One region of the Photorhabdus laumondii genome, then DNA from elsewhere that is predicted to be linked to it. Evidence: predicted binding sites of a transcription regulator. Region 1 holds the regulator's gene; the other holds the start of a gene.
The links. Region 1 encodes LexA, which represses DNA repair genes until DNA is damaged. Its sites were predicted from a motif close to TNCTGTATGTACATACAGNA; they were not measured.
Positions count from the first base shown of each region.

Region 2: a site for LexA is predicted at 3,457-3,476, ahead of recA (recombinase RecA). Genes of this name have one in related genera too.

Region 1 covers NZ_CP024901.1:5,102,940-5,108,141, reverse strand. The annotation lists gene plsB (glycerol-3-phosphate 1-O-acyltransferase PlsB) at 1-2,010, opposite strand, end outside; gene PluTT01m_RS22425 (diacylglycerol kinase) at 2,140-2,511, shown strand; gene lexA (transcriptional repressor LexA) at 2,631-3,236, shown strand; gene zur (zinc uptake transcriptional repressor Zur) at 3,396-3,908, opposite strand; gene PluTT01m_RS22410 (DUF1266 domain-containing protein) at 4,128-5,202, shown strand, end outside.
Region 2 covers NZ_CP024901.1:1,440,646-1,445,847, forward strand. The annotation lists partial or broken gene aas (bifunctional acyl-ACP--phospholipid O-acyltransferase/long-chain-fatty-acid--ACP ligase) at 1-1,591, shown strand, start outside; gene lplT (lysophospholipid transporter LplT) at 1,712-2,866, shown strand; gene pncC (nicotinamide-nucleotide amidase) at 2,892-3,434, shown strand; gene recA (recombinase RecA) at 3,557-4,624, shown strand; gene alaS (alanine--tRNA ligase) at 5,015-5,202, shown strand, end outside.

The sequences.
Region 1 (5,202 bases):
GTTGATCAGCGTATTAACCACTTCTGGCAGCTCTGTTTTGCTATAACGCATAAACAGCTCGGCTTTAAGGAGTGGATAAATGATTGCGACCTGGCTTAACAGCGCTTCGCGGCTGATACGGCGATGATGAATAACGATGCAGGCAATCAGTGATGGCAGTACTAAGAGATGTTGAATATTGTTGCGGTAGTAGGTCATCAAAACTGCACGATCACGTGGCAGAATGATAATGTCACCCATACTGTCTTTGTCTACCTCGAACTTATCCATTTGCAGAGCGTGTTCTAGCAACTCCTCCGCGGTTTTCTTTGGTACGGTGACATCAGTAGCGTAGGGCGCATTGCGCATGAGCTGTATATAACAATCCAGTTGCTCAAGCAGTTGCTCACGAGTGAGTGCTCGCTGACGCGATGCAAGCAGGGCCGTTGAACACAAGTTAATTGCGTTAGCCGCCGCCGTGTTGTTGATGTTTACCATAATCTTCTCAGACAGTTGATTGACTGTCGGATTGAACCATTCGGGGCGATGGAATTCTATTGGATCAATAGAATCGCGCCAGCTAGGAACATGGTTGTTAAGGTATTGGATCAACGGGATGGGTTCGCCAAAGTTGACGTAGCCTTGCCCCAGATTACGAAGTTTGCGCAAACCACGTATCATCTGGAAAAAGCCCTCTTTCTCTTTGGTTGCCCCACGCAGCTCTTTGGCATAGGTGGCAACTTCCATCACATGCTCGTAGCCGATATAAATCGGAATAATGGTAATTGGGCGTGATTCGCCTCTCAACAGCGCCTGTAACGTCATGGAGAGAGTACCCGTTTTGGGATCGAGTAAACGACCTGTCCTGGAGCGCCCGCCTTCCATAAAGTATTCAACAGAATAACCTCGGGCAAATAATTCACCTAGATATTCCCGGAATATCGTGGCGTAGAGTTTATTACCCTTAAACGTGCGGCGGATGAAAAATGCACCAAGGCGGCGGAATATTGGCCCTGCTGGCCAAAAATTCAGGTTGATGCCCGCGGCGATATGGGGCGGTACCAAGCCTTGATGGTAGAGCACATAAGAGAGCAGTAAATAATCCATGTGGCTACGGTGGCAGGGCGCATAAACCAGTTCGTGGCCATCCTGTGCCAAACGGCGGATGCGTTCAGCATTGTGAACATTGATCCCTTGATACAGGCGGTTCCAGGTCCAACCCAGTACACGGCCTGACAGTCGTACCGTTTCATAAGAGAAATTCGCCGCAATCTCTTCCATCATGTTAATGGCATTCTGTCGGGCTTTCTCATGTGAGATTTTCTTGGTACGGGCCTCATCAGAGACTGCCTTTTCTATTGCTTTTGAAGCCAGCAACTTGTTAAACAGCTCCTGACGAACCGGCAGGCGTGGTCCGACGGCGGCTAGGCGTTGACGTGAATAGTGCATTCGTGCCACACGAGCCAGTTTATGGGCAATAGTCTTGTCAGTGCCATGCTCAGTTGCCATATAGCGCAGAGATACTGTGTTTGAAAAGCGCACGAAACTATCTCGGCCTAGCCAGAGAATGGCAAAGAATTTTTGGATACCATTGAGTAGCCGTAAATGTGGAGCGTTCTGCCCTTCGCGTCCGGGGGAACGGCCGAACATGACAGAAACTGGCAGCAGTTGAATATCCAGATTGGGATTATTGCGATGTAGATCCAGATAAGCATGGAAAATTTTTACGGATTCTTGCTTTGGTGCGCAATAGCGGAATACACGTGGGCCATTATCGATAAATACATAACTGGGAAGTTCAGTGTCACCGATCTCCAGTAAATTTAATGGGTCCGGCAGATCCTGCTCAAGACATTGCTGACGTAATGCCAGTAAGTCTGCTTTAGAGTGATACGGTAGCACGTACAGAATCGGGCGTGTCGTATCGAGCCGCAATTCAGTGATCGGATCTGTAGGGATAAGTTTGCTCTTTACCAGTATTTTTAGTGGTAAATTCAATAATTTATAATATATTTTACGCCAACTTGACATAAATATCTTGAAGCCTCTTGTTAGCAACACGTTGCCAGCATATCAGAAACGGGGGTTGAGATCTGTTGCGTTAAGACAATAATAAGAGTGGAAAGTGTCAAATAACCTCATATTTGGTGTGAATAATTTATGGCGAATCAATCCAAGGGCTTAGCCCGTATCATTAAAGCAATCGTATATTCAGTGAAGGGTATTAGGGCGACATGGCAAAATGAAGCGGCTTTCCGTCAGGAAATAATTTTAGCGATATTGGCTATGATGGTTGCATTTTATCTGGATATCGGCGCTATTGAACGCATTTTACTGATTGGTTCAGTGATGCTGGTGTTGATTATGGAAATCCTGAATAGTGCTATTGAAGCAATTGTTGATCGTATTGGCAGTGAGTTCCATGAATTGTCCGGTCGCGCGAAAGATATGGGATCGGCGGCGGTCTTTCTGACGATGATGTTGTCATTAATTGTCTGGGGAACCATCCTTTGGCACTATTTTATGGCCTAATTTGGTTTAATAATTAGGTATTATATTATAATAGGCTGATTTTCTGCCTTAGTAGGTTCCCAATCGTTATTTAGCTGTATATACTTACATATTGACTGTATAAACAAACAGGGGACGAAATGAAAGCACTTACCGCAAGGCAGCAGCAAGTTTATGACTTGGTGCGTGACCATATTTCGCAAACAGGTATGCCGCCAACGCGTGCTGAAATTGCAGCCCGTCTTGGCTTTCGTTCACCTAACGCGGCTGAAGAGCATTTAAAAGCATTGGCTCGTAAAGGGGTGATAGAGATTGTTGCTGGGGCATCTAGGGGTATCCGTTTGCTGTTGGAAGAATCTGGTTTACCGTTAATTGGTCGTGTCGCCGCAGGTGAACCACTGTTGGCACAGGAGCATATTGAAAGTCATTATCAGGTTGATCCTGCATTGTTTAAGCCAAGTGCAGATTTCCTGCTGCGGGTCAGCGGAATGTCTATGAAAGATGTTGGGATTATGGATGGTGATCTGCTGGCTGTGCATAAAACACAAAATGTTCGTAATGGGCAGATTATTGTTGCTCGCATTGAAGATGAAGTGACGGTAAAACGTTTTAAACAGACCGGAAATAAAGTTGAATTGTTGGCAGAAAACCCCGAATTTAAGCCAATTGAGGTGGATTTGCGTGAACAGGGCCTGACAATTGAAGGATTGGCGGTTGGGGTGATTCGTAACGGCAACTGGTCCTGATAGTAAAATATCAAATTGTTGTTTTTGGAATGGTTAAAGAATTGCAATATTACGGCAGAATCATGTTGTTGAATTTATCGTTGTGATTATCTTAAACGTGATTCTGCGGTTGTTTATTTCAGTCTGGCTCTGCACCAAAAGTAAGTATTTACTTGCTATCTATTTCTTTTTACTTCCTTCAATTCTGTGGTCATGCTGGCATTCATCTCGTTTAATACAGGATTCTATCTCTTCACAAGGTGAACATAAGCCATGCGCTTCGATGACTGTATGGCGTAAACTGAACCCGGCTGTTTTTGCTAACTGTTGGATGGCGGATTCAATGGTTCCACCATCTCGCTCGGTAACAGAACCACAACGATCACAAATAAACATTGCTGAAGTGTGGCTTGGCTGTTCAATATGGTGACATAGGACATAACTGTTGGTGGATTCTATTTTATGAATAAACCCCTGTTCCAACAGAAATTCCAGTGCCCGGTATATGGTCGGCGGTTTAGCCTGTGGTTCTGCTTCCCGTAGCAAATCCAGTAAATCATAAGCACTGATTGCCCCTGGCTGCTCTGAAATGAGACGCAAAACTTCAAGCCGCTGAGGAGTAAAGCGGACTCCACGAGCCTGGCAAATAACTTCGGCCTGTTCCAGTAATTTTTTTTGATTAATCAATTTCATTGCGCCTCTTACAACCAGTACGATGATAATATTGTGATGTTATCATGTTTCTTCAATAGAAAATATTATCCAGAAAAGTTCATTGTGATTGTCCCCTGATGGAGTTAATTTGGCTAAATTGGTACTCAGTAGCAAAAATAATGTTTTCTTGAAGTTTATGATAATACAGACAAGAATTATCGTATATGACAGATAATTTTCGGAAAGGAAGCATTTGTGATGAAAGAGCTTTTACAAAATCAGCCTCATTATAGACAGTTCCCCGTTAAAGGCTATCAGGTAATGAAGCATATTATCTCTGAAAAAAGAAAGTTACCTTTTCTAAGTGCATTATATGCGTTGATTAATATTTTATTTGTAATTGCGGTATGTATGGGTATTGTATTATCTGTAGCAATTGTTTTATTTATAATAGGTAATGTATCTGTCCCTGATACGGACTATTTACTTCTGGCACAAGTAGGTGGTGTAGCATTATTTGGCGTAATGTTACTCTTGGTTATTATTTATCGCATTGTTAAGCGTCCTGAATGGGAACAACGGCGTTATTATCAACAAGCAGGTTTATCTCTTTTACCCGAAGATAAGCGTCAGGTATTACGACTCAATATTGTTGGTGACTATTGGCTAGGTTTTTGGAGTGAAACTCTAGAGCATTATCCTCTACAGTCACGGGTTGCCCATGATAGCTATCGTTACTGTCTGCTGCCATTATCTCCGACTCAGGAACATCAATCCCAATTATACAGCGACTGGGGAATTATTGATGAAGAAGGGTATATGAAAATGCTAACGGGTTTGTGGGAGGGGGTACATTCAAAACATTTTGCTATTGATGCTGCTCTTAGTGATGGGAAAATGTTTAAAGTGCTTGCCAAATTAGTTGAAGTAACACCCGACTATATTCATAAATGTGCCAAACCTATTAATAAGCGCCCTCCTGCATTAGTGTGGGGATTTGATTTATGGCTTGCAATCGTTTTAAGTCGCAACTGTTTTTGTGCCGGTTATATCAGTGAAGAAATGGCATGGAAAAATATGCTGAAAACCGCTGATTATATTTATGAAATCTTCGGTAGTTTTGATGAGTTTTATACAAACTTTCGGCTAGGCAATGCTTACTGGAGTAATGATTTTGATCGGTCTAAAGAGCGGCTGGAACAATTTAATTATTATAAGTCACATTGTGACTGGCCAATTGCTAGTTTGCCGTGGCCTGAACCAAAAGGCATTATTATGGAAAGGCAGATGATGACAGGTTTTTCTGCATTAGTAGAAGATGTTTTACGCAGTA
Region 2 (5,202 bases), 2.0 Mb from region 1:
GATACTGGTTAAGGAAATAGAAAAAGGGCGGCCAATAGTTGTTTTTCCTGAGGGAAGAATTACTGTGACTGGTTCTTTGATGAAAATCTATGATGGGGCAGCTTTTATTGCGGCGATATCTGAAGCCGTTGTGGTTCCTGTTCGTTTTGAAGGGTTAGAAAGAACCCTATTCAGCCGATTAAAGGGTATTTTCAAACTTCACCTTTTTCCGAAGGTGACAATGAAAATCCTGCCTGCGACACAATTGCTGATGCCGAATGCGTCTAGTTCGGAGCAACGACGTCGTTTAGCCGGTGAGCGTTTGCATGAAATAATGATGAATGCCCGAATGGCGACCCGACCGCAAGAAACAATATTTGAATCTTTACTGGTTGCACGAAAACAATTTGGTCGTTTTAAGCCCTGTATTGAAGATGTTTCTTTTAAAGAAGACAGTTATAACAGTCTGCTTAAAAAAGTACTGGCGGCCAGTCGTATTTTGCAGCGTTTTACCTGCCAGGGGGAACGGATTGGTTTTCTTTTACCTAATGCCACTATTATGGTAGCTGCGATATTCGGGGCATCTTTGAGAGGAAGAATACCGGCTTTACTAAACTATACAACCGACAGTCATGGATTGAAGAATGCGCTAGCGGTTGCCAGTATTAAAACTATCGTGACTTCCCGGCAATTTCTGAAAAAGGAGCGATTAACACATTTATCCGAGCAGGTTACCGAGGTTAACTGGGTTTATCTTGAGGATTTGGAAAGTACAGTGACTTTGCTGGATAAATTATGGATCTTGTGGCACCTCTTTTTTCCGAAGCAAGCGATGGTGGCACAAAAACCCGATGATGATGCTTTGGTGCTATTTACGTCCGGTTCAGATGCTGTATCAAAAGGTGTCGTTCACAGTCACGCTAGTTTGTTAGCCAATGTGGAACAGATAAAAACCATTACTGATTTCAATCCACTTGACCGTTTTATGTCTTCTCTACCGCTATTTCATGCATTTGGGTTGACTGTTGGCTTATTCACTCCATTGTTGTCTGGTAGCCGAATATTCCTCTACCCAAATCCATTGCATTATCGGGTAGTACCAGAACTGGTATATGAATGTAACTGTACCGTATTATTGGGTACATCCAGTTTCCTGGAGAATTATGCCTATTCTGCTCATCCGTATGATTTTGCACGTCTTCGTTGTGTTATAGCCGGTATTGAAAAGCTCGCTGAAAATACTAAACAGATTTGGCAAGACAAATTCGGTATTCGCATTTTAGAAGGATATGGCATGACAGAATGTGCGCCTGTCATTGCATTGAATGTGCCGATGATGGCTAAGGTCGGTACGGTTGGGCGGATTTTGCCGGCAATGGAATTCCGTTTGATTCCGATAGCAGGAATTAAGCAGGGGGGACGTTTGCAGCTACGTGGCCCGAATATGATGAAAGGATATCTGAGAATGGAAGATCCAAATCATTTGGAACCACCAGCGGTAAAAGATGAACATGGGAATATTCAGTTTGATTGGCTCGATACTGGTGACATTGTTTCAATTGATGAACAGGGATTCTGTACTATTCTCGGTCGGGGGAAACGTTTTGCTAAACAGGGAGAACTTGACGGTGGTAAAGCCGATTTTGTTACTTTGTGTAAAATAGCGGAAGCTGAATAGGAACAATATATTGTGAATGCATCCTCCGTTGTTCAACCGCTATTGACCCGTGGCATGAAAGCCGTATTGGTGTCGCAGTTTTTTTCGGCTTTTGCCGATAATGCACTGTTGTTTGCGATCTTGGCACAGTTGAAAGCCCAGTTTTATCCTGACTGGAGCCAGCCAATATTACAGATAGTGTTTGTCTTGGCATATATCCTATTGGCACCTTTTGTGGGGCAAATTGCCGATCGTTTCCCGAAAGATCGTGTGATGTTGTTTGCTAATAGCTTCAAGTTGTTGGGCGCGTTTACTATTTGCCTGGGATATGATCCATTTCTGGGTTATGCCTTGGTGGGCGTGGGAGCAGCATCATATTCACCGGCTAAATATGGCATTTTGGTTGAACTGACCGATGGTGATCGTTTAGTAAAGGCGAATGGTTTGATGGAGGCTTCAACAATAATTGCCATTCTTACGGGCTCTGTCGTTGGTGGTTTTTTGTCTGATTGGAACTTGGCAATCGCACTGCTGGTTTGTGCGTTGATGTACGGTATTGCTGTTGTCGCTAATTTCTTTATCCCCCGATTATCGGCGGTGCGTCGGGATAAGGGCTGGAATCTGAAAAAGATGCTGACAGACTTTGCTTCAGCTTGTTGCATTCTTTGGCATAACAAAGGCGCTCGATTTTCTTTAATTGGTACGAGTTTGTTCTGGGGAGCGGGTATAACACTGAGATTCCTATTGGTCTTATGGGTACCTGTTGTTCTGGGAATTTCTGACAATAGCACGCCGACAATACTTAATGTGATGGTTGCTGTCGGCATTATTATCGGTGCGGGTGCTGCTGCCCGTTTTATCACCCTTAAAACAGTTCACCGTTGTATGCCTGCCGGTGTTTTAATCGGCGTGATGGTGGTCATTTTCGCTGTCCAGCACAGTATTTGGGCTTCCTACGTCTTATTAATCATTCTCGGTATTTTTGGCGGTTTGTTTATTGTCCCGCTGAATGCATTATTGCAGGAAAGCGGCAGGCAAACGATTGGGGTCGGTTATGCAATCGCAGTACAGAATTTGGGTGAGAATATCGCCATGTTATTGATGCTTGGCCTCTACTCATTGGTTATTAAAATAGGCGTCCCGGTTGTTACAACAGGGATAGGCTTTGGTACTCTGTTGGCGTTGACAATCACGAGTTTGTGGATTTGGAACCGGTTTCAAAGAAATTGATCTTTTATCGGATAAAGAGAGTGTTATGAGTGAAAAAATTCTGACTCAGCTTAGTATTGAGCTAGGAGAGAAACTGAGACAGCAAACACTGTCGGTGACCTGTGCCGAATCTTGCACCGGTGGCTGGTTGGCGAAAACAATTTCAGATATTGCCGGTAGCTCTGCTTATTTTGACCGAAGCTTTGTGACATACAGTAATAAAGCTAAGCATCAGATGCTCGGTGTGTCAGAGGCCGTTTTACAGCAATATGGGGCTGTCAGTGAACAGGTTGTGAGAGAAATGGCGACAGGAGCACTGAAAGCCGCACAGGCAGATCTGGCGGTTTCGGTTAGTGGCATTGCCGGGCCTGATGGTGGCAGCGAAGAAAAACCTGTTGGCACAGTGTGGTTTGGGTTTGCCTATCTAACGGTAAATGGGGTAGAAGTTGTGTCCCGCCGTTGTTGTTTTAACGGTGATCGAAATGAAGTACGCCTTCAAGCTGTCATTTATTCTCTGAAAACACTGTTATCAGAGATTATATACCTTATTGGATTTCAAGATGCTTCAAAGAGGCAACTTGAAAGATAACGGGTATAAAAAATTAACTTGATGCTGTATGATTATACAGTATAATTGTAGGCAACATTTCAGTATTAAAAATTATTCATCGGCAGTGAGAGAGCCCTTTCATTGCTTACGAGGGAGTAAAAATGGCTATTGATGAAAATAAACAAAAAGCACTAGCAGCGGCACTCGGCCAAATTGAAAAACAGTTTGGTAAAGGTTCCATCATGCGTTTGGGCGAAGACCGTTCAATGGACGTTGAAACTATCTCCACGGGTTCATTATCACTGGATATTGCATTAGGTGCTGGTGGTCTGCCGATGGGGCGTATTGTTGAAATCTATGGCCCGGAATCTTCGGGTAAGACAACGCTGACATTACAGGTTATTGCTGCGGCACAACGTGAAGGTAAAACCTGTGCGTTTATTGATGCTGAACACGCTCTTGATCCCATCTATGCTAAGAAGTTGGGTGTTGATATTGATAACTTGTTGTGTTCTCAACCCGATACGGGGGAACAGGCTCTTGAGATCTGTGATGCGTTGACTCGCTCCGGCGCTGTTGATGTCATTATCGTAGACTCCGTTGCCGCTTTAACGCCAAAAGCCGAAATAGAAGGAGAAATTGGTGATTCTCATATGGGGCTGGCCGCTCGAATGATGAGTCAGGCAATGCGTAAACTGGCCGGTAACTTGAAAAGTTCTAATACGTTGTTGATCTTTATCAACCAGATTCGTATGAAAATTGGTGTCATGTTTGGTAACCCTGAAACTACCACCGGTGGTAACGCGCTGAAATTCTATGCTTCTGTTCGTCTGGATATTCGCCGCATTGGTTCTGTGAAAAATGGTGAAGAGGTCGTTGGTAGCGAGACCCGTGTTAAGGTGGTAAAAAACAAAGTGGCAGCGCCATTTAAGCAAGCAGAATTCCAGATTATGTATGGTGAAGGCATTAACACTTATGGTGAATTAATCGATTTAGGTGTGAAGCATAAACTGGTGGAAAAAGCAGGCGCATGGTACAGCTATAATGGCGATAAAATTGGTCAAGGCAAAGCGAATGCTACCATCTATCTGAAAGAGCATCCTGAAGTTGCTACTGAGCTGGATAAAAAATTACGTGAAATGCTGTTGCACAATGCCGGCGAATTCAATAGTGCTGCTTCTGATTATGAAGACAATGAAAATGAAGAGATGAATAACGAAGAATTCTAATCTAATAATATCGGTAATCTCTATTCTTGTATTCAAAGCTGTAAAAGTTTTGTCATCAAACTAATACCGCGTTAATAATGACGCGGTTTCCTCTCTCAGAAAGCGAGTATTATCCATATTATGCGATCATGCTTTCAGAAAATATCCAGACGATTTACAATGCTGCCAGCGAATGGATGTATTTGGGATTTTATACCCTATGGATTTCAAGATGCTTCGCGACGGCAAGGCCAACAAAGAGGCAACTTGGAAAGATGACGGGTATACTTCTAATAGAAGAGCTTTTATCTTATCCCCACTTTGTTTATTCGTGAGTTGAAAATAGGTGATGGAATATCCCACCTAACCAATTCATAAATCTGTTTTTTCCAGCTTGATTTTGGGACAATTATGAGCAAAAGCACTGCTGAGATCCGTCAAGCGTTTCTCGACTTTTTTCATACTAAAGGGCATCAAGTCGTACCAAGTAGTTCTTTGGTGCCAAATAATGACCCAACACTGCTGTTTACCAACGCAGGGATGAACCAGTTTAAGGATGTCTTTCTTGGACAGGACAAAAGATCTTACTCCCGAGCAAC